2 regions of the Pseudomonas sp. Emmai genome follow, and region 2 is predicted to be linked to the other one. Evidence: riboswitches for the same ligand, from Rfam matches in the RefSeq annotation. Region 2 holds a riboswitch; the other holds the start of a gene.
The links. Region 2 has a riboswitch for cobalamin ahead of ACY4LX_RS16265 (CbtB domain-containing protein). Riboswitches for the same ligand answer to the same signal wherever they lie in the genome.
Positions count from the first base shown of each region.

Region 1: linked by a shared signal. The riboswitch ahead of cobO (cob(I)yrinic acid a,c-diamide adenosyltransferase) and the one ahead of ACY4LX_RS16265 (CbtB domain-containing protein) in region 2 are both predicted to bind cobalamin.

Region 1 covers NZ_CM143685.1:2,210,322-2,221,588, reverse strand. The annotation lists gene ACY4LX_RS10080 (adenosylcobinamide-GDP ribazoletransferase) at 1-168, opposite strand, end outside; gene cobC (alpha-ribazole phosphatase family protein) at 171-746, opposite strand; gene cobT (nicotinate-nucleotide--dimethylbenzimidazole phosphoribosyltransferase) at 743-1,798, opposite strand; gene cobU (bifunctional adenosylcobinamide kinase/adenosylcobinamide-phosphate guanylyltransferase) at 1,795-2,316, opposite strand; gene ACY4LX_RS10060 (cobyric acid synthase) at 2,458-3,909, opposite strand; gene cobD (threonine-phosphate decarboxylase CobD) at 3,906-4,898, opposite strand; gene cbiB (adenosylcobinamide-phosphate synthase CbiB) at 4,891-5,799, opposite strand; gene bluB (5,6-dimethylbenzimidazole synthase) at 5,796-6,452, opposite strand; gene ACY4LX_RS10040 (cobyrinate a,c-diamide synthase) at 6,449-7,744, opposite strand; gene cobO (cob(I)yrinic acid a,c-diamide adenosyltransferase) at 7,741-8,352, opposite strand; cobalamin riboswitch at 8,434-8,664, opposite strand; gene ACY4LX_RS10030 (hypothetical protein) at 8,818-9,402, shown strand; gene ACY4LX_RS10025 (PQQ-dependent sugar dehydrogenase) at 9,469-10,782, shown strand; gene ACY4LX_RS10020 (O-methyltransferase) at 10,856-11,267, opposite strand, start outside.
Region 2 covers NZ_CM143685.1:3,548,058-3,559,324, reverse strand. The annotation lists gene ACY4LX_RS16290 (phospholipase D-like domain-containing protein) at 1-1,012, opposite strand, end outside; gene ACY4LX_RS16285 (vWA domain-containing protein) at 1,049-1,651, opposite strand; gene ACY4LX_RS16280 (ATP-binding protein) at 1,705-2,703, opposite strand; gene cobN (cobaltochelatase subunit CobN) at 2,895-6,785, opposite strand; gene cobW (cobalamin biosynthesis protein CobW) at 6,789-7,853, opposite strand; cobalamin riboswitch at 7,950-8,164, opposite strand; cobalamin riboswitch at 8,422-8,650, shown strand; gene ACY4LX_RS16265 (CbtB domain-containing protein) at 8,771-8,965, shown strand; gene ACY4LX_RS16260 (CbtA family protein) at 8,977-9,684, shown strand; gene ACY4LX_RS16255 (cobalamin biosynthesis protein) at 9,681-10,094, shown strand; gene cobM (precorrin-4 C(11)-methyltransferase) at 10,190-10,936, shown strand; gene nfuA (Fe-S biogenesis protein NfuA) at 11,024-11,267, opposite strand, start outside.

The DNA of each region.
Region 1 (11,267 bases), 1.3 Mb from region 2:
CGGCGCGCCCGACAACAGCCCGTTCAACGCCCACAACAAACCGCCGAACAGCAGGCCGACCAGCGGATAAAACAGCAGCGAACGCCCCAACGCCTGAGGCGCCGGCATGCCCGGCAGACGAATCGGCAGGCTGCTCAAAAATTGCAGGGCGATCCAGAACGGCAACATGATCAGAGCGCTTCCCGTAACAACGGGCCGGCGCCGACCGTCAGCGAATGCAACGAAGCGTGGGCGACTTCAACGTTGAGCAACTGCTCGCGGGGCAAGCCACGGGCCTGGGCCAGCAGCAACTTCATGACGCCGCCATGGGTGATCAGCAATACCCGCTCGCCGGCATAGGCCGCGTGCAGCCGCTCGACCGCCGCCAATACTCGCGCAGAAAAGTCCGCCACTGGCTCGGCTTCGGGCGGGGTAAAGGAATACGGATCGGTCCAGAACCGCCCCAACGCTTCGGCACTGGTTTGCATCAGCACCGCCGTGCTCTGTCCTTCCCACGCGCCGAAATGCAGTTCTTGCAGGTCTTTTTCCAGCTGCACCGGCAGGCCGAGTTGCGCGCCAATTTCTTCGGCAAACCGCGCACAGCGCTGCAACGGCGAGCTGACCAGACGATCCCACGGCCCCTGCCCGATCACTGCCGCACGTAACTGCGCCCAGCCCTTGTCGGTCAGCGCGTCGTCGAGGCTGCCACGCAAGCCGCCACCGAGCTCGGTCTCGCCGTGGCGCAAAAGATCCAGGCGCAAAGTCATGCCGGACGGTCCGCCACCGCAGCTTCAGCGAAGGTCGCCATCTGCCCATGAAGATCGCAGGCCAGGCGCAACAACGGCACCGCCAATGCCGCCCCACTGCCCTCGCCCAGACGCAGACCCAGATCCAGCAACGGCTCGGCGTTCAGGGTTTCCAGCACATGACGATGGCCCGGCTCGGCGCCGCGATGGCCGAACAGCAGCCACTCGCGGCACTCTGGATTCAAACGCACCGTCACCAACGCGGCAACGCTGCAAATAAAGCCGTCCACCAACACCGCCACACCTTCCTGGGCGCAGGCGAGATAGGCACCGACCAACGCCGCAATCTCAAACCCACCGAGGTTGAACAGGGTTTGCAGCGCATCGCCGCGTTGAGCGCCGTGCAACGCCAATGCGCGTTCAATCACTTGCGCCTTATGGCTGACACCCGCCGCGTTCAACCCGGTGCCCGGCCCGGTCAGGTGTACCACCGGGCAATCCAGCAACGCGCAAGCCAGGGCGCTGGCGGCGGTGGTGTTGCCGATGCCCATTTCGCCGCCGATGAACAATTGCGCACCGCTGGCAATGGCGCGTAATACGCTGTCGCGACCGGCCTGCATCGCCCGTTCGCCTTGAGCGACGGTCATGGCCGGGCCGTTCACAAAGTTGGCCGTGCCGGGGCCGACGTTCAGATGGCGCACGCCAGGCAGGTTCAACGACGGTGTGACAGTGCCGAGATCGACCACTTCCAGTTGCGCGCCCAACTGCCGCGCCAACACGCTGATCGCCGCGCCGCCGGTGACGAAGTTGTGCAGCATCTGCCCGGTGACTTCCTGGGGAAACGCCGACACCCCTTCCGCGACCACGCCATGGTCACCGGCAAAAATCGCGATCCACAGCTGATCGAGGCTCGGCTTGACCTGCCCCTGCAACCCGGCCAGTTGCACCGCTACCGCTTCCAGTCGACCGAGGGAGCCGGCCGGTTTGGTCAGTTGCTGTTGCCGGGCCTCGGCCTGTTCGACGACGGCCACATCGATCGGCTTGCACGGGTTCAGCCACCAGGATTGAGTCATAACGCAGTACCTTTCAGAGTCAGGGGCAGGCCGGCGACGGTCAGGACAACACGCTGACAGCGCTCAGCCAGGGCTTGATGCAGCCAACCGGCTTCATCGACATAGCGGCGAGTCAATTCGCCCAGCGGCACGACACCCATTCCGGTCTCGTTGCTGACAAAAATGATTTCACCCGGCAGCGAGGCCAGGCAGTCCAGCAAGGCATCGCGCTCGGCCATCAGGCGCTCGGGGTTATCGAGCATCAGCAGATTGGTCAGCCACAGGGTCAGGCAATCCACCAGCAGGCAACGCTCGGCGCGGGCGCTTTCGCGCAGGACGCGGGCCAGTTCCAGGGGTTCTTCGATCAGCGCCCATTCGGCGGGGCGACGGGCGCGGTGATGGGCGACCCGTTCGTTCATCTCGCCGTCCAAAGGTTGGCTGGTGGCGATGTAGGTGACCTGGAGTCGACTGTCGGTGGCGAGTTTTTCAGCCAGGCGGCTTTTGCCGGAGCGGGCGCCGCCGAGGATTAGTTGGAGCATGGTTCATTCCTTAAAATCGTCGGTGTTGTTGCGGGCCTCTTCGCGGGCAAGCCTCGCTCCTACAGGGTTAGCGTCGTATTTGTGAGCACCGCTTTACCTGTAGGAGCGAGGCTTGCCCGCGAAGGCGCCCTCAAAATCACCTCAAAACCCACAGAGCTCACGCAACAGCGCGGTATCCAGATGCTTCTCCACCAAATCCGCCAACCGCTCGATATCGCGCTCGCGCAAGGCGTGATAATCCACGTCCTGCACGTCCTGCAATCCAGCCCAACGCAACAGCGCGCTGCTCGCCGCAGGTGATTCAAATAGGCCATGCAGGTAAGTGCCGAAAATCTGCCCGTCGAGGCTTTGCGCGCCATCACAGCGACCGTCATCCAACTGCACCGCCGCATGCTCCAGTGCCGGCCCGCTGGTCACGCCCGCGTGGATTTCATAACCACTGACTTCGGCATTCTCCAACGCCAGCCGCCCACGCACATTGCGCAACTGCTTCTCTTCTTCGAGCAAGGTTTCGAAGGCCAACAACCCCAGCCCGGCGCTGGAACCCGGCGCGCCTTCGAGACCCAATGGGTCATGGACCTGTTCGCCGAGCATCTGCAGGCCGCCGCAAATCCCCAGCACTTTGCCGCCGTAGCGCAAGTGTCGGGAGATCGCCGTGTCCCAACCGTTGGCGCGCAGGTACGCGAGGTCGCTGCGCACGCTTTTCGAGCCGGGAAGAATCATCAGGTCAGCGGCGGGAATCGCCTGGCCGGGGCCGATGAATTGCAGGTCCACTTGCGGGTGTAAACGCAGCGGATCGAAATCGGTGTGGTTGCTGATGCGCGGCAACACCGGCACCACCACTTTCAACACCTGATCAGCCTTGTCGGTCTGGCGCTGGTCGATGCCGTCCTCGGCTTCCAGGTGCAGGTCCATCACATACGGCAGCACGCCGATCACCGGTTTGCCGGTGCGTGCTTCGAGCCAGTCGAGGCCCGGTTGCAGCAACGCGATGTCACCGCGAAAACGGTTGATGATGAAACCTTTGACCCGCGCCTGCTCGCTGGGCGACAGCAGCTCCAGCGTGCCGACCAAATGGGCGAAAACCCCGCCGCGATTGATGTCGGCGATCAGCACCACCGGGCAATCCACCGCTTCGGCAAAGCCCATGTTGGCGATGTCGCCGGCCCGCAGATTGATCTCCGCCGGCGAGCCCGCACCTTCGACCATCACCACCGGATATGCCGCGCTCAGCCGTTCGTGGGAGGCCAGCACCGCTTGCATCGCGATGGCTTTGTAATCGTGATAGGCCACGGCGTTCATGGTGGTGACGGCGCGGCCATGGATGATCACTTGGGCGCCGGTATCGCTGTTGGGTTTGAGCAGTACCGGGTTCATGTCGGTGTGCGGCTCCAGATTGGCGGCCTGGGCCTGCACCGCTTGGGCGCGACCGATCTCGCCACCGTCGGCAGTCACGGCGCTGTTCAACGCCATGTTCTGCGGCTTGAACGGCACGACACTGACGCCATGACGCGTAACCCAGCGACACAACGCCGTCACCAGCGTGCTTTTACCGGCGTCGGACGTGGTGCCCTGCACCATCAACGTAGTCATTGGCTTTCCTTGGCGAAGGCTTGCAGCGCTTGTTCGAGACGGGCTTCTTCGGCGGCATCGGCGGGCAGGCCGAAACGCAGGCTGCTGTTGTTCGTGAACAACCGCAGCAGGATGCCGCGCCGGGCCATGAATTCGTGCAGCTCTTCGGCGCGTTCGGTGATCAGCCATTGAAACAAGGCGCAACCACCCTGGGGTTTGAGGTCGTAGCGCTCCAGCAACGCGGCCAAACGCTGACTGGCCTCATCACTGCGCAGCCGTTGCCGGGCATGGCCTTCGGTGTCTTGCAAACAGGCTTGACCCAGCACTCGGGTCGGGCCGCTGACGGCCCAAGGTCCGACTTGCTCGGCCAGCAATTTAAGCAATTTGCGCTCGGCCAGGACAAAGCCCAGCCGCACCCCGGCGAGACCGAAAAACTTGCCGAAGGAGCGCAACACGATCAAACCGACCTGATTGGCAAACGGCGCGATGCTCAGCTGCGGCGTGTTATCCATGAACGCTTCGTCCACCACCAGCCAGCCGCCGCGCTGGGCCAGCCGCGAGTGCCAGTCGAGCAGGCGACTCGGGCTCAGGCTCAGGCCCGTCGGGTTGTTCGGGTTGACCACCACCAGCACATCGAGGCGGTCGAGAAAGAAGTCGACTTCCTGCTCCAGCACTTCGCGCACGATGTAACCATTGCGCCGCCAGGCTTCGGCATGTTCGGCGTAACACGGCGACAGCACGCCGACCTTGCCGGCCCGACGCAAACGCGGCAGCAACTGGATCGCCATTTGCGAACCGGCCACCGGCAGCACTTGCGCGGCGCCGTAATAATCGCAAGCGGCCTGCTCCAGACCGTCATCGGTTTCCGGCAGTCGCGCCCAGGCCCGCAGCGGAATCTCCGGGATCGGAAACGGCCACGGCGCCAGACCGCTGGAGAGGTCGAGCCAATCGGCTTCGGCGATGCCGTATTCAAGCGCCGCCTTGCGCAACCGGCCACCGTGCTCAAGCATAGAATTCAGCTCCCACGCAGAGAATCAGCAGCCATAACCATACGCCGCGCTGGACCAATTGCCAGCCACGGTCGATGGAGTCGGCATCCGCCGCCGGGCCTTCGCCCAGTTGTGGACGCTGATGCAGTTCGCCGTGATAAATCGCCGCCCCGCCCAGCTCGACCCCCAGCGCCCCGGCACCGGCCGCCATCACGGGGCCGGCGTTCGGGCTGTCCCAGGTCGGGCCTTGAGTGCGCCAGCATTTCAGTGCGAGTCGGGTTTTACCCAGCAGCGCGTAGGTCAACGCCACCAGGCGTGCAGGAATGTAGTTGAGGACGTCGTCGATCTTCGCCGCCGCCCAGCCGAAGCGTTCGAAACGTTCGTTGCGATAGCCCCACATGGCGTCGAGGGTGTTGCTCAGACGATAGAGCACCACGCCCGGCGCACCGGCCACCGCAAACCAGAACAGCGCGGCGAATACCGCGTCGCTGCCGTTTTCCAGGACGGATTCGGTGGCGGCGCGGGCGACTTCGGTTTTATCCAGTTCGCTGGTCTGGCGGCTGACCAGATACCCTACGCGTTTGCGCGCTTCTTCCAGATCATCGCTGCGCAGGGCCTTGGCCACCGGCTCGACGTGTTCGCCGAGGCTGCGCATGCCGAGGGCGCAATACAGCGCCAGGATTTCCACCAGCCAACCAACATAAGGCGCCCATGAAAGCGCCGTGGCCAACAGGGTCAGTGGCAATACCGCGATCACCCACGCGGTGACGCCATGACTGCGCCAGCCGCGGCCACCGGAGTTGAATCGTTGCTCGATGCGATCGGCAAAACCACCGAACGCCACCAGCGGATGCCAGCGTTTGGGTTCACCCAGCAGCGCATCCAGCGCCACGGCGGCGACACTCAACAACGCCACACTCATTGACTCACTCCCCAATAATTTTCGTACAGCAGCTCACTGAGCGGACGCGCCTGCGCCCAGCCTTCGAGCACCAGCATCGGCGCCGGATAGAAGGCCTTGACCGGGCCCAGGCACAACACAGCCAACGGCTTGGCACCGGCGGGCAAACCCAGCAGGTCGGCCAGGGCTTGCGGCTCGAACAACGACACCCAGCCCATGCCTAATCCTTCGGCGCGGGACGCCAGCCACAGGTTCTGGATCGCGCAGGACAGCGAGGCCATGTCCATTTCCGGCAAGGTGCGACGGCCGAAGATGTGGCGCTCGCGGTCGTCCATCAGCGCGGCGACCAGCACTTCGGCGCAGTCGTTGATGCCTTCGACCTTGAGCTTCATGAATTCATCGGTGCGCTCGCCGAGGGCTTCGGCGGTGCGGATGCGTTCTTCTTCCACCAGTTGCTGGATCTGCCCGCGTAGAGCTTTATCGCTGATGCGGATAAAGCGCCACGGCTGCATAAGGCCGACGCTGGGCGCCTGGTGCGCGGCTTCGAGCAGGCGCCGCAGGAGTTCGGGTTCGACGGTGCCGCCGCTGAAGTGACGCATGTCGCGACGTTCGCCGATGGCGCGGTAGACCGCCGCGCGCTCAGCCGCGCTGAACGCAAGATCCTCTGGCTTCATGGCTTGAACAACGCCGCCATCGCTTGCGGGTTGGACGGGAAATAAAAGTGCACGTAGGAAGCGGTCATGCGCCCGTCCCGATAAACCGCTTCGGCCCCGCGCCCGCCGTTGGGGCTCAGGCCCCGGGCAATCGGCTCCAGCTCGGTGCTGGTCAACGAATGGTGATAGGTGTGCCCGCGCAACAAGCCCTCAGGCAGTTCCACGGCTTGCAACGCCAACGCGGCCAGACGCTTTTGCATCACGGCGTCCCCGGCCAGCAAGCCGACCAGTTCCGCGCGGGTGCCTTCGACATCGGTCAAGGAATCGAGCAGGTACAACATGCCGCCGCATTCGGCGAGCAAGGGTTTACCTGCTTGATGGTGCGCACGGATTGCGCTCAGCATCGAAGTGTTCTGCGCCAGCGCCACATGGTGCAGTTCCGGATAACCACCCGGCAGGTACAGGCTGTCAGCCTCCGGCAATTGGGTATCGCGGATCGGCGAGAAGAACACCAGCTCGGCACCCATCGCCCGCAGTAGATCCAGGCTGGCGCCGTAGGTGAAGGCAAACGCTTCGTCACGGGCCACGGCGATGCGCACGCCTTTGAGTAACGGTTCAGCGGTGATCACGTCCGGGGCGGCGAATTCGACAGCGGGTGGCAGCGCTACCTCGCAACTGCTGGCCAACGCATCGGCAGCGGCATCAAGGCGCAGATCGAGGTCGTTCAACTCGCTGGCCTGGACCAGACCGAGGTGACGGCTGGGCAATTCGATCCCGGTTTCCCGGGACAGCGCGCCGTACCAACGCAGGCCTTCGGTGAGGCTGCCTTCGAGCAATTGTGCGTGACGCAAGGTGCCGACGCGGTTGGCCAGGACGCCGGCAAACGGCAAGTCCGGTTGATACTTCGCCAAGCCCAACGCCAAAGCGCCAAAGGTCTGAGCCATGGCGGTGCCGTCGATCACGCCGAGCACCGGCACGCCGAAATGCCGCGCCAGGTCAGCGCTGGACGGCGTACCGTCGAACAAACCCATCACGCCTTCGATCAGGATCAGGTCGGCTTCACCCGCCGCTTCCCACAACAGCCGACGACTGTCCTGCTCGCCAACCATCCACATGTCCAGTTGATACACCGGCGCACCGCTGGCACGCTCGAGGATCATCGGGTCGAGGAAGTCCGGGCCGCATTTGAACACGCGCACTTTACGCCCCTGATTGCGATGCAACCGGGCCAGCGCGGCGGTGACGGTGGTCTTGCCCTGGCCGGAGGCCGGCGCAGCAATCAGTACTGCCGGGCAGTGACGGGGTTGACTCACAATTCGACGCCTTTTTGCGCTTTGATCCCGGCCTGGAACGCGTGCTTGATCACGCCCATGTCGGTGACGGTGTCGGCCAGCTCGATCATCTCCGGCTTGGCGCCGCGACCGGTGACCACCACGTGCTGCATCGGCGGGCGGGCCTGCAAGTCGCTGAGCACTTGATCGAGATCGAGGTAGCCGTGCTTGAGGGCGATGTTCAGCTCATCCAGCACCACCAGGCCGATCGACGGATCGCGCAGCAGCTCGCGGGACACTTCCCACGCGGCTTCGGCGGCGGCGATGTCACGCTGACGGTCCTGGGTTTCCCAGGTGAAGCCCTCGCCCATCACATGAAAGCGCACTTGCTCCGGGAAGCGGCGGAAGAACAGCTCTTCGCCGGTGCTGTTACGCCCCTTGATGAACTGCACCACGCCGCACTGCATGCCGTGGCCCATGGACCGGGCGAGCATGCCGAAGGCCGAGCTGCTTTTGCCTTTGCCGTTGCCGGTCAGCACCAGCAGCAGGCCGCATTCGTTCGGCGAGTTGGCGATGCGTTCGTCAATCACGGCTTTTTTGCGCTGCATGCGCGCCAGGTGGCGTTCGTCACGATCGGGGGTATCAGTCATGGGGGAGCTCTCCGTTGAGGCTGGATAACGGCGGGCAGGCACAAGAATAGACGGCAAGAAGCCTGGCATCGCCCACCGTGATGCCGCTGGATGGATCAGGCCGGTCTCCGGGCTCATGAGCGGTTTGCACCGGACTGCGCGCCTTCCCATGTTTTTCAACACAGTGGCTCTAGGCGCAGTTTTTCACTCATTTACCGTTGCGGGGGCAGCGCCGGGATCGTGATTGTGCACACGTGGGGCAAATCACTCACCGGTTTCCCTGTTTCACTCTGTCGACCGCAGCCACAGAGCACCTGAAACAAGCCGCGAAGGTTAGAGGGTTGGGGGTGGAGCGTCAATTAAAGCCGGGACGCCACTGGGCGAATAACTGCCGTCGATCAATTATCTGCCGCTATTCTTGTGCCACAGGCTCAGCGATGATATCAAAGAGCCACATCTCACAACACAATAACAAGGGTGAGCCACATGCAAGGCATGATCATCAGCAATCCGAAGCTGGAATTCCTGCGCCCGCTGCTGGAACGCTGGTTTGACTGTATCGACCGCTACAACGCCGTGCGCGGCGACAACGATACGCCGTACTGGTTTGACGAAAAGGCCAACCTCAGCCTGCTGTCGGCGGCGGCCTGGATGGCGGAAATGGTCACGCTGCAACAAACGCCGACCCGCAAGCAGGTCGAAGAAGGCGAACGCAATGCCCGCGCCGACCTGTTTATCGCCACCAGCGACGAACGTGCTTACCTCCAGACGACCCAGCGCTGGCCCAAGGTCAACAGCCTGAACCTGACACAAGCCCTGGTCGATATCACCAGCGACGCCAAGCGCATCAGCTACGCCAGCGACCTGAAACTCGGCTGCCTGTTCGTCGCCCCGCAAAAGGCCCAGCAAAGCGCGACCCCGGAAGAACTCCAGGACATGGTCGACGACCTGCAAAAGGAACACACCTGCGCCGTGGCCTGGTATTTCCCCTACGCCTACCGCAAATTGCGCAACGAAGCCGGCCACTATCACCCCGGTATCGCCGTGCTGTTCAAAGAGGCCCGTGGTTGACGGGTTGAACCATCGCGCTTTTTTACTTCTCTATGATTAAACAGTGCATTCATAGGGAAGATCAGCATGCGCAAGCCCCAGCTCGTTTTCGTCATTGCGCTCGCCGGAGGGCTTGTTGCCTGCGGCGAGCATTCCAGCCTGCAAGTCACGGACGGCACCGGCCCTTCGCCCAAGTTGCCAGAACCGAATAAAACCCTGATCCCGACGGTGAACATCGCCCCGGCGATCGGCTGGCCGGCCGGTGCCAAACCCACCGCTGCAGCCGGCACGCAGGTGGCGGCGTTTGCCGAAAATCTCGATCACCCGCGCTGGCTTTACGTGCTGCCCAACGGCGATGTGCTGGTGGCCGAAACCAACGCGCCGCCCAAGCCCGATGACGGCACAGGCATTCGCGGCTGGGTGATGAAGAAAGTCATGGGTCGCGCCGGTGCCGCCGTGCCGAGCCCCAACCGCATCACGCTGCTGCGGGACAAGGACCACGATGGCGTGGCCGAAACCCGTACGGTGTTCCTGGAAAACCTCAACTCGCCGTTCGGCATGACCCTGGTCGGCAATGACCTGTACGTCGCCGACACCGATCGTTTGCTGCGTTTTCACTATGAAACCGGCGATACGGCGATCAAGTCAGAGCCCATGAAGGTCATCGACCTGCCGGGCGGCACGCTGAATCACCACTGGACCAAGAACGTCATCGCCAGCAAGGACGGGAGCAAGCTGTACGTGACCGTGGGCTCCAACAGTAACGTCGGCGAAAACGGCCTGGACAAGGAAGAAGGTCGCGCGGCGATCTGGGAAGTCGACCGCGCCACCGGCAACCACCGAATCTTCGCCTCCGGCCTGCGCAACCCCAACGGCATGGGCTGGGAACCGAATAGCGGTGCGCTGTGGACATCGGTCAACGAGCGCGATGAAATCGGCAGCGACCTGGTGCCGGACTACATCACCTCGGTCAAGGACGGCGCCTTCTATGGCTGGCCGTTCAGCTATTACGGGCAGCACGTCGATGTGCGCGTCGAGCCGCAGAACCCGGACCTGGTGGCCAAAGCCATCGCCCCGGACTACGCCGTCGGCCCGCACACCGCCTCGCTGGGCTTTACCTTTGCCGAAGGCAGCAAGTTGCCGGCACCGTTTACCAACGGCGCTTTCGTCGGCCAGCACGGCTCGTGGAACCGCAAACCGCACAGCGGCTATAAAGTGATTTTCGTACCGTTCACGGCGGGCAAACCGACCGGGGCGCCGGTGGATGTGCTGACCGGGTTCCTCGACAAGGACGAAAACGCCTTGGGCCGGCCGGTGGGTGTGGTGATCGATCAGCAGGGGGACTTGCTGGTGGCGGACGATGTGGGGAACAAGGTGTGGCGGGTTTCGGCAGTTAAATAAACAGCAAAAAAAATCGCAGTCTTCGGCAATCCATTGTGGAAGCTGCCGAAGGCTGCGATTTTTCAACAGACACTTACCGTTTGCGGCACAGCGTCAATCCATCGCCAATCGGCAATAACGACAAATCCACTCGTGCGTCCCCCTTCAAGGCTCGATTCAGCGCTTGAATCGCCCGCGTGTCCGCACTGTCGGGATTGCTCTCCAGCACCCGCCCACTCCACAACGTGTTATCGAACACCGCCAAACCACCCACCCGCAATAAACGCAGGGCGTGTTCCAGATAACTCGGGTAGTTGGCCTTGTCGGCATCGATGAAGATCAGGTCAAACGGCCCTGACAGTTGCGCAAGGGTTTCCAGCGCTGGCGCCAGGCGCAGGTCGATGCGCTCGGCCAGGCCTGCCTCCTGCCAGTAACGCACGGCCGTGGCGTTGTAGTCGCCAGGGATATCGCAACAGATCAGCGAGCCGTCATCCGGCAGCGCCGCC
Region 2 (11,267 bases):
CCACGGGGTTGTTTTGGGTCAGCCAGGTGCGCGTCGCGCCGACGTCCGCCGGGTTCGCCCACACCTCTTCGAAGGTTTGCAGGTAACTGGCGCCGATCCGCGCGTCGTCAAGCACATGCACCACGTTGGCCTGGCGGTAGACGCCGTTGGGGGTGAAATTGGTGCTGCCGCAGAGCACGGCTTGCGGCCGATGCTCGCCGCCATCGAGTTTGCTCAGGACGATGAATTTGTCGTGGAAGATGTTGTGCGTGACCCGCCCGCGCTTGTTCGCCGCCGGGAGTTTTTCCAGGCTGGCTTCGTTCTTCGTCGTGTCTTCATCGTCCGGCTGCGCGTGATACAGCACCCGCACCTTGACCCCGCGGGCGAAGGCGGCGTTGACCTCATCGACGATCGACTGCAGCTGATACTCGTAGATGGCGATGTCCAGCGCCCATTGGTCATCCACGGCACGCTGGATAAACCCCAGCAAGCGCCCGAGCAAACCGTTCTCCAGCCACTGCTGCGCCGCCAGCGGCCAGGCTTCGATGGGCATGAGCTTGTTGGCGCTGATCTGCGCGTCGAGGTCGGGGAATTTGCGCTGGAATGCCTGACTCGCTGCCACGGCGCGGTTGAAGATCACGCTTTGATGGGTGGGATGGCCGTCGTCGGAGGTGATCGTCAGTTCCAGAAATTCGCCCAGTTGCGGCGCATCCGGCGTGCCATAGGCCAGGTGCACGCGGTAGTGCAGGGTCGTGCCCGGATTGACCGCGTAATCGGCCCAGCGAAATTTCTGCAGCGGCGCGATATCGCTGGGGGTGGCGTGGTATTGGGGGAAGGTGTGGGCCTTGCCGGGGAAGGTCAGGCTGTTGAACAGAAACAGCCACGGTTTGTTGCCGACCTGTTTTTCGATGGCGAAGCCGAGCAGGCCTTTGCGGCGCGGTTCGGCCAGGTCCATGGCCAGTAGCACGCCGTTGGTGCCGGCGTAGGCTTTAACGCGGAAATCATCCTGATGGTTGGCGGCTAGGACGCGCATGGTTCACTCCTGTGAAGATGAAAAGATCGCAGCCCGCTACACGTCATCGATATGCCGATACTCCGCCTGCAACTGCGTAGCCAACACCTTAGCCCGTCCCAGCCGAATCGGCCCGCGTTCGATATCAATCAGCAACCCCGGACACGCCAATACCGGCACGCCTGAGCACTCTTTCAGTCGCCCATCGGTCACCAGCAACAGGCGTTGTTGTTCCGCCGGGAAGCGTTTCTGCCGCGCGCTCAGCCAACGCCCCGCCTCGCCCAGCGCCGCCAGCAACGGTGTGCCGCCGCCCGCCCCCAAGCCGTCGAGCCAGTCACGCAAACCGCTGGAAGCCTTCAAACCCTGCACCTGCCATTTCGGCGTGTGGCCGCTGGCAGTCAACAACGCCAGCCGCGCGCGCTGGCGGTAGGCATCGTCGAACAGCTGCGCCAACAAACCCTTGGCATCGCTCAACGCTTGATGACGACGGGTCGATGCCGAGGCGTCGACGATAACCAGCCACAATTCATGGGCCGAACGGGTGCGCAAATGAAACAGCAGGTCGTCACGTTGACGTGGGCGGCCGTTGAGCAAGGTGCCGGGCCAGTTGATCGAGCCTTGCGGTGCGGCACGGCGCTTGCCTTGCCGGCCATGGTCCAGCCGTCCGGCCCGGGGGCTGGCATTCGCCCCCGCGTCAGATCGAGGGCGAATGCCTAGGGCTTTTTTGGCCAGCTCGGCACTTCACGTCGAGCACCGACCGGCAGCGCCTCGGCGGGCATTTCGCCCCACTGGCCCTGGCCTTCGCTCGGGTTGGCGTTTTGGGTCGCGGGGGGCTGGGATTGTTGCGGCGCCGGGTGGGCATGCTCGCGGCGGCGATGACGCAAGGCAAACTCGGCGACCGCGTCGATATCTTCTTCGGTGATCGCCTTGGCCCCGCGCCAGGCAGCGTGGGCTCGGGCGGCGCGCAGCCAGACCAGGTCGGCACGCAGGCCATCGACACCGGCGGCAAAGCAGCGCTCGGTGATCTGTTCCAGCGCGATGTCATCCAGAGGGATGCTCGCCAATGCGACCCGCGCCTGCTGGCAGCGTTCGCGCAGCGCGTGTTGCTGGCTTTCCCATTCGGCGCAGAAGCCTTGGGGATCGCTGTCGAAAGCCAGGCGACGACGGATGATCTGACCGCGTTCCGTCGGCGCGGTGTGGCCGCTGAGGGCGACGTTCAGGCCAAAGCGGTCGAGCAGTTGCGGGCGCAATTCGCCCTCTTCCGGGTTCATGGTGCCGATCAGCACGAACCTGGCCGAATGCCGATGGGAAATGCCATCGCGCTCGATCAGGTTGGTGCCACTGGCGGCCACGTCGAGCAGCAGGTCGACGAGATGATCGGGCAGCAGATTGACCTCATCGACGTAGAGCACGCCACCGTCAGCCTTGGCCAGCACACCGGGGGAAAACTGCGCTCGCCCGTCGCTCAGGGCGGCGTCGAGGTCGAGGGTGCCGACCAGGCGTTCTTCGGTGGCGCCCAGGGGTAAGGTGACGAACTGGCCGCTGGCGAGCAGGTCCGCGAGGCCACGGGCCAGGGTCGACTTGGCCATGCCCCGCGGGCCTTCGATCAGCACGCCGCCGATTTTCGGGTCGATGGCGGTCAGGTACAGCGCGAGCTTCAAGTCATCGGCGCCGACCACGGCGGAGAGCGGGAAATGGGGGGTATCGGTCATCTTAAATACTCAGTCATGGTCGGTGATTACTCTGTGGCGAGGGAGCTTGCTCCCGCTGGGCTGCGCAGCAGCCCCAACACCTGAAAGCACATTCTGCCTGGCACACCGCATCGTCTGGGTCTACGACTGCTTCGCAGCCGGACGGGAGCAAGCTCCCTCGCCACAGGTAGGTGGCGCTTTCAAATGTCGGGTCAGCTGTCCTCTTCTATATCGAGCAACAAATTCTCCAGCGCCTCGCGGTACTCGCCTGGCTCCTGCCACATCCCGCGCTGCTGCGCCTCCAGCATCCGCTCCGCCATATCCCGCAAGGCATGGGGATTATGCTCGCGCACAAAATCCCGGGTCGCTGGATCGAGCAAATACGCATCCGCCAGTAACGCGTACTGGTGATCGTCGATCAACTGCGTCGTCGCATCAAAGGCAAACAGGTTATCGACCGTCGCCGCGAGTTCGAAAGCGCCCTTGTAGCCATGGCGCTTGACCCCATCAATCCACTTCGGATTCGCCGCTCGGGAGCGTATCACCCGGTTCAACTCTTCCTTCAAGGTGCGAATCTTCGGCAAATCCGGCTGACTGTGATCGCCGTGATAACTGGCCGCCGCCTCGCCGCTCAGGGTTTCCACGGCCGCGAGCATACCGCCCTGGAATTGGTAGTAATCGTTGGAATCGAGCAAGTCATGCTCGCGGTTGTCCTGATTCTGCAGCACCGCTTGCACCTGACTCAGGCGCTGGGCGAATTGTTCGCGAGCAGCGGTGCCTTCGTCGGAGCCGCCGTACGCGTAACCGCCCCAGTTCAGGTAGACCTCGGCCAGATCCTCGCGGCTTTGCCACAAGCGACCGTCGATGGCGCCCTGCACGCCCGCGCCGTAGGCACCGGGTTTGGCCCCGAAAATCCGCCAGCCCGCCTGACGCCGGGCGGCGTCTTCATCCAGACCGCTGGCCAGCAAGGCCTCACGTTCGGCGCGCACCTTGGCCGCCAGTGGGTTGAGATCGTCCGGTTCGTCCAGGTCGGCAACCGCTTGTACGGCGGCGTCAAACAGGCGAATCAGGTTGGCAAACGCATCGCGGAAGAACCCGGACACGCGCAAGGTCACGTCCACGCGCGGACGGTCGAGCAAACTGACCGGCAGGATCTCGAAATCATCGACCCGCTGACTGCCCGTGGCCCACACCGGGCGCACGCCCATCAGTGCCATGGCCTGGGCGATGTCGTCGCCGCCGGTGCGCATGGTCGCCGTGCCCCACACCGACAGGCCCAATTGACGCAGGTGGTCGCCGTGGTCCTGCAAGTGCCGTTCGAGTATCAGGTTGGCCGACTGGAAACCGATGCGCCATGCCGTGGTGGTCGGCAGGTTGCGCACATCCACGGAATAGAAATTGCGCCCGGTGGGCAGCACGTCGAGGCGACCGCGACTCGGTGCACCGCTGGGGCCAGCCGGGACGAAACGGCCGCTGAGGGCGTCGAGCAAGCCGCGCATTTCGGCCGGGCCGCAGGCGTCCAGGCGTGGGGCGACCACCTCGCACAGATTGTCGAGTATCGCGTTCACTTCGGCCCAACTCGGCCCCTGTGGGAGCGGGCTTTTGTGGCGAGGGGGCTTGCCCCCGTTGGACTGCGCAGCAGTCCCCTGCTTTTCAGGGATAAGCGGGCCCGCTTCGCGACCCAACGGGGGCAAGCCCCCTCGCCACAGTTGCTCCCCCTTTGCATTCAAGGTCTGTTCGATCAGCTGGGCGGCGAACAATTCAAGACGCTCCCGGGTATCCCCCGCCGTGCGCCACACTTCATCACTGACCGCTTGCAGCTCATCAGGACGCGCACCCGTCCACGGCTCGGCCAACTCACAATCCAGCGGATCAAACCCCAACCCGAACGCCTTGGCCAACGCCCGCAACACACTCGACTGCGCCCCACGCCCATCCCCCCGGGGAATCCGCAGCAACGCCAACAACGTATCAATGCGCAACCGCCCGGTCGGCGATTCGCCGAAGATGTGCAGGCCATCGCGAATCTGCGATTCCTTCAAATCACACAAATAGGTGTCCAGGCGCGGCAACCAGATCGCCGCATCCGCGTCGCTGTCGAGTTTCGCGTCCAGTTGCAGTTCGCGGTCGATATGCGTGTCGCGCACCAGTTGCAGGATGTCGCGCTGCAATTCACGGGCGCGACGTGGATCGAGCAGTTGCGCTTCGTAATACTCGTCTGCCAGCAATTCCAGGTTACGCAGCGGGCCGTAGGTTTCGGCGCGGGTCAGGGGCGGCATCAGGTGATCGATGATCACGGCCTGGGTGCGGCGCTTGGCCTGGGCGCCCTCGCCCGGGTCGTTGACGATAAACGGATAGATGTTCGGCAGCGGCCCGAGCAATGCGTCCGGCCAGCAGTTTTCCGACAGCCCCACACCCTTGCCCGGCAGCCATTCAAGGTTGCCGTGCTTGCCGACGTGGATCACGCCATGGGCGCCGTAGGTGTTGCGCAGCCAGAAGTAGAACGCCAGGTAGCCGTGGGGCGGCACCAGGTCCGGGTCGTGATAGACCGCGCTCGGATCAACCTGATACCCCCGGGCCGGCTGGATGCCGACGAAGGTCAGGCCGAAGCGCAGACCGGCGATCATCATCCGCCCGCCGCGGAACATTGGATCGTTTTGCGGCGCCCCCCAACGCTCCAGCACCGCTTGGCGGTTGGCTTCGGGCAGTGCGTTGAACATCAGGTCGTAATCGACCAGCGCCAGGCTTTGCATGCACGGGCGCTGGTCGAGGGTGTCGAGGTCGTTGCTGACGCCGCCAAGCAACTGCTGGATCAACGCGGTGCCGCTGTCCGGCAACTCGGCGGGCAGCGGATAACCTTCGTTATGCAACGCACGCAGGATATTCAGCGCCGCCGCCGGGGTGTCGAGGCCGACGCCGTTACCGATGCGACCATCGCGGGTCGGGTAGTTGGCCAGGATCAGCGCGATGCGTTTTTCGCCGTTGGGCACCCGCGCCAGATCGATCCAGCGCCGCGCCAGTTCGGCGACGAAGTCCATGCGCTCCGGTTGCGGCCGGTAGCAGACCACATCGGACTGACTGCGCTCGCTGCGCCAGGCCAGGTCCTTGAAGCTGATCGGCCGGCTGATGATCCGCCCGTCGAGTTCCGGCAGCGCGATGTGCATCGCCAGATCCCGCGGGCCGAGGCCCTGTTCGCTGGCGCGCCAGCCGGGTTCGTTGTCCTGGGCGCAAATCGCCTGAATGACGGGAATGTTGCGGCGAAACGGTCGCAAATGCGGCGCTTCGGGGCTGGATTGGGCGAAACCGGTGGTGTTCAAAATCACCGCCGCCTGCACTTCATCCAACAGGTCCTCGACCACCGTCAGGCAGCCGGGTTCTTTCAAACTGGCCACCGCAATCGGCAACGGGTTCAAACCCGCTGCTTGCAGACGCTGGCAGAAAATATCGATGAAACCGGTGTTCGCCGCCTGCAAATGCGAGCGGTAGAACAGCACCGCCGACACCGGTTGATCAGCCTGCCAGTCGGCTTGCCAATCGCTCAGGTCTGCGGGGCTTTTTTTCGGGTGGTAGATCGCGGTGCGCGGCAGGGTTTGTGGCTCGGCCCAGGCGTAGTCCCGGTCCAGCCAGCGACTGGCCAGGCAACGGAAAAAATCCAGGGCATTGCCCATGCCGCCCTGACGCAGAAACTGCCAGAGGCGATCACGGTCTTCAGCGCCCACGGTGCTCAAGTCGCTGAGTTCCGGGTCCGGGCGGTCATCGCCGGGCACCAGGATCAGTTGCACGCCGCGTTCGGACAGCTCGACCAGCCGCTCGACACCGTAACGCCAATAGGCGATGCCGCCGTGCAGCGAGATCAGAATCACCTTGGCGTGGCGCAGCACTTCATCGACGTACAAATCCACCGACGCGTGATTCTGCACCTGCATCGGATTGGCCAGGCGCACGCTCGGGTAGTCGTCGGGCAACTGCTGCGCGGCTTCGGCGAGCAGCGCGAGGCTGGAGTCGCCGCTGCACAGGATCACCAGCTCGGCGGGGGTTTGTCCAAGGTCGGCAATGTTGTCATCCGACACGAAACCGCCGGGCTGGGTCCTGAGCAGGTGCATGGCTTAAACGCTGAGCGCGGCGCGCAGTTGCGCTTCGAGTTGCGCGGCGTCCAATTCCTGGCCGATCAACACCAGACGGGTGGTGCGCGCTTCATCGGCGCCCCACTGACGGTCGAAGTGCTTGTCAAAACGCGTGCCCACGCCCTGGATCAACAGGCGCATCGGTTTGTTCGGGATCGCGGCGAAACCTTTAACGCGCAGGATGCCGTGCTTGACCACCAGTTGCGTCAGCGCGTCCATCAGCAGGCTTTCGTCGGCTTGGGGCAGTTCGATGGAGATGGAATCGAAGGCGTCATGATCGTGGTCGTCATCGCCGTCACCGTGGTGGTGATCGTGGTGGCTGTGACGGCTGTCGATGTGTTCTTCGGAGCCGGCACCGAGGCCGATCAGCACGTCCAGTGGTACGCGGCCGCTGCTGGCTTCGATGACTTTGACCGCTGGCGGCAGTTCTTCGGCGACTTCCAGGCGTACGCGGGCCAGGTCTTCCGGGCTGATCAGGTCGGCCTTGTTGAGGATCACGAGGTCGGCGCTGGCGAGTTGGTCGGCGAACAGTTCGTGCAGGGGCGATTCGTGGTCCAGGTTCGGGTCGAGTTTGCGCTGGGCATCGACTTGATCCGGGAACGCGGCGAAGGTGCCGGCGGCGACGGCCGGGCTGTCGACCACGGTGATGACCGCGTCAACCGTGCAGGCGCTGCGGATTTCCGGCCACTGGAAGGCTTGTACCAGGGGTTTTGGCAGGGCCAGGCCCGAGGTTTCGATCAGGATGTGGTCGAGGTCGCCGCGACGGGCGACCAATTCGCGCATCACCGGGAAGAATTCTTCCTGGACGGTGCAGCACAGGCAGCCGTTGGCCAGTTCGTAGACGCGGCCGTTGGCTTCTTCTTCGGTGCAGCCGATGGAGCACTGCTTGAGGATTTCGCCGTCGATGCCCAGCTCGCCAAACTCGTTGACGATCACCGCGATGCGGCGACCCTGGGCGTTGTCCAGCATGTGGCGCAGCAAGGTGGTTTTGCCCGAGCCGAGGAAGCCGGTAACGATGGTGACGGGGAGTTTGGCCAGTGTTTTCATCGGATGCCCTTTGGCAAGGTGGCGGGCATACGGGACGACAACCGCGGCGATGAATGCGCGGAAGATTTCGCCACCGGATCACCCCGCCCGGTTGTAGTGAGAATTCGTTTCGAGGCAGGTCTCCTGGCTTCCAGTGCGCCGGCCTTGGTGGCCTGGCATTCGCTGCGCCTTCCCGCGAACCCTTTGGACAGGGCTTGCAGTGGCGTGGCAGCGAACATCACCGTTCACAGTTGCGGGGGCAGCCGCGGCATCGACCGCGTTCCCTTCTTAGCTTCGGCAGACGCCGAAGAACCTCGAAAGCGCAAGGCTACGCATCGGTTGGGGGCGGGTCAACGTCTGCGGGGTGATGATCGTTCCCACGCCCTGCGTGGGAATGCCTCAACGGACGCTCCGCGTTCGGCTTTCGATGGGGACGCGGAGCGTCCAGGGCTGCATTCCTTTGCTGCGCGTGGGAACGATCAACAGGACGGCGGCGCTCGTGTAGGAGCGAGGCTTGCCCGCGAAGGCAGCGACTCGGTCTTTAACTGAGAACCCCTGCCAATTGACTCCCCCGCCCCGCCCATGCTCTCCTGTGCGCCTTGTTACGGGTGCCCTTCACAGGGTGAAACGGGAAACCGGTGAATCATGTGCTTTACTCTAAAGTCATGTCAGTCCGGTGCTGCCCCCGCAACGGTAAGCGAGCGAAGAATCAGATCCACTGTGCCGGCAGTTCGGCATGGGAAGGCGATTCTTGCAGGTTTCGGTGCAAGCCCAAGCCCCTCGTGAGCCCGGAGACCGGCCCGCAACACAAAGTGACCACTACGATCACTGAATAACAAACCCGCGGTGGGCGGGCGCTGTTCGAACCTTTGCGCACCCTATGCGCAAGGGTCTTTCATGCGCTCTATTCACCCGCTGACAGACCAGAGGGAAGCGCCATGTCGATCATCAGCAGCACCGACCACAGCAGCACCGCCAGCAGCACCACAACCCTGAGCCAACGCCTGACCGCCGCCGTATGCGCGTCGATCCTGGGTGCGTGCCTGGTGTATTTCGCCGGTTTCTCGCACATCGAAGCGGTGCACAACGCCGCCCACGATACCCGTCACAGCTCCGCGTTCCCGTGCCATTGAGACCTGCCGACATGTTCAAGCGTATTGCGCAAACCGCAGGTTTCACCGGGTTGCTGGCCGCCCTGTTGTTGACCCTGCTGCAAAGTTTCTGGGTTGCTCCGCTGATTCTTCAGGCGGAAACCTATGAAAAATCCGAGCCTGCGGCCGTGGTTGCTCACGAGCACACCGACGGCGCCATGGCTGCTCACACTCACGACGCCGAAGCCTGGGAGCCGGAAGACGGCTGGCAGCGCGTGCTGTCCACCACGGGCGGTAACCTGGTGGTCGCCGTCGGATTCGCGTTGATGCTCGCTGGTCTCTACACCCTGCGCGCGCCGACCAAAACCGCTCAGGGCCTGCTTTGGGGCTTGGCGGGCTACGCGACCTTCGTACTGGCGCCGACCCTCGGCCTGCCACCGGAATTGCCGGGCACGGCCGCCGCCGACCTGGCACAACGGCAGATCTGGTGGGTTGGCACCGCCGCCTCCACCGCGGTCGGCATCGCGCTGATCGTGTTCAGCCGCCACTGGCTGATGAAGATCCTCGGCGTGGCGATCCTCGCGGTTCCGCATGTGATTGGCGCACCGCAACCGGAAGTGCACTCGATGCTGGCCCCTGAAGCCCTGGAATCGCAGTTCAAAATCGCTTCGCAGTTGACCAACGTGGTGTTCTGGCTGGCCTTGGGCCTGATCAGCGCCTGGTTGTTCCGCCGCAAAAGCGATGGCCAATCCCACGCATGACTGACACCCGCACAGCGCCGACGCTAGTGGTCGGCCTGGGCTGCCAGCGCGGCTGTCCCGCCAGCACGCTGCGGGCGCTGCTCGATCAGGCACTGCAGGCGCATCAAATCGAACTTCGGCAGATCAAGGCGTTGGCCAGTATCGACTTGAAGCGTGATGAGCCTGGCCTGATCGAGTTGGCCGCGCAGTTGGGGCTGGAATTGATGTATTTCAGCAGTGAGCAATTGGCCGGTTATCAGCCGCAACTCAGCCATCAATCGCAGATCGCGTTCGAACGCACCGGCTGTTACGGCGTCGCGGAAAGCGCCGCCCTGGCCCTGGCTGAACACCTGGCCCAGGCCCCGGCGAAGCTGCTGATTTCACGACAGAAATACGCCCAGGCCACGCTCGCATTGGCCTGTGCTGCCTGAAATCCCCGATAATCCCCGCCTCGATCATGAGCAATCTTCATCTGAAGCCTTGCCCAAGCCCTTTTTCTGACAGCTCTTTATTTTAGGAACGGATGATGACCGTCTACTTCATTGGCGCAGGTCCCGGCGACCCGGAACTGATCACCGTCAAAGGCCAACGGCTGATTCGCAGCTGCCCGGTAATCATCTACGCCGGTTCGCTGGTGCCGGCGGCCGTGCTGGAAGGCCACCGGGCCGGCACGGTGGTCAACAGCGCCGAGTTGCACCTGGAACAGATCATTGAATTGATCAAGACCGCTCACGCCAAGGGGCAGGATGTGGCGCGGGTGCATTCTGGCGATCCGAGTTTGTATGGCGCGATTGGTGAGCAGATTCGCTACCTGCGTGAACTCGATATTGCGTTTGAAATCATTCCCGGCGTCACAGCGACATCGGCTTGCGCGGCGCTATTGGGTGCCGAACTGACGTTGCCGGATATCTCGCAAAGCGTAATCCTCACCCGTTACGCCGACAAGACGTCGATGCCGCCCGGTGAAGAACTGGGCAGCCTGGCGCAGCATGGGGCGACCATGGCGATTCATCTGGGGGTCAATCATCTGCAGAAGATCCTCGCAGAATTGCTGCCGCATTACGGCGCGGACTGCCCGATCGCGGTGATTCACCGGGCGACGTGGCCGGATCAGGATTGGGTGGTGGGAACGCTGGAGGACATTGCCGCGAAGGTTGAAGCCAAGGGGTTTCGGCGTACGGCGTTGATTCTGGTGGGGCGTGTGTTGGGGAGTGATGCGTTTAGTGAGTCGTCGCTTTATCGCGCTGGGCATGCGCATTTGTACCGCCCGTAAGATAATCGTCCCCACGCTCTGCGTGGGAACGATCATAAAAAAAACGGCGCTCACGGGGCGCCGTTTTTTTATGTCGCAGCGAACACCTTAGTAGTAGGCGTTTTCTTTCTGCGTGTGGTCAGTCACGTCGCGAACACCCTTGAGCTCGGGAATGCGTTCGAGCAAGGTGCGCTCGATGCCTTCGCGCAAGGTGACGTCTGCCTGGCCGCAGCCCTGGCAACCACCACCGAACTTGAGGACGGCGATGCCGTCTTCGACCACATCGATCAGGCTGACCTGACCGCCGTGGCTCGCGAGCCCCGGGTTGATCTCGGTTTGCAGGTAGTAGTTG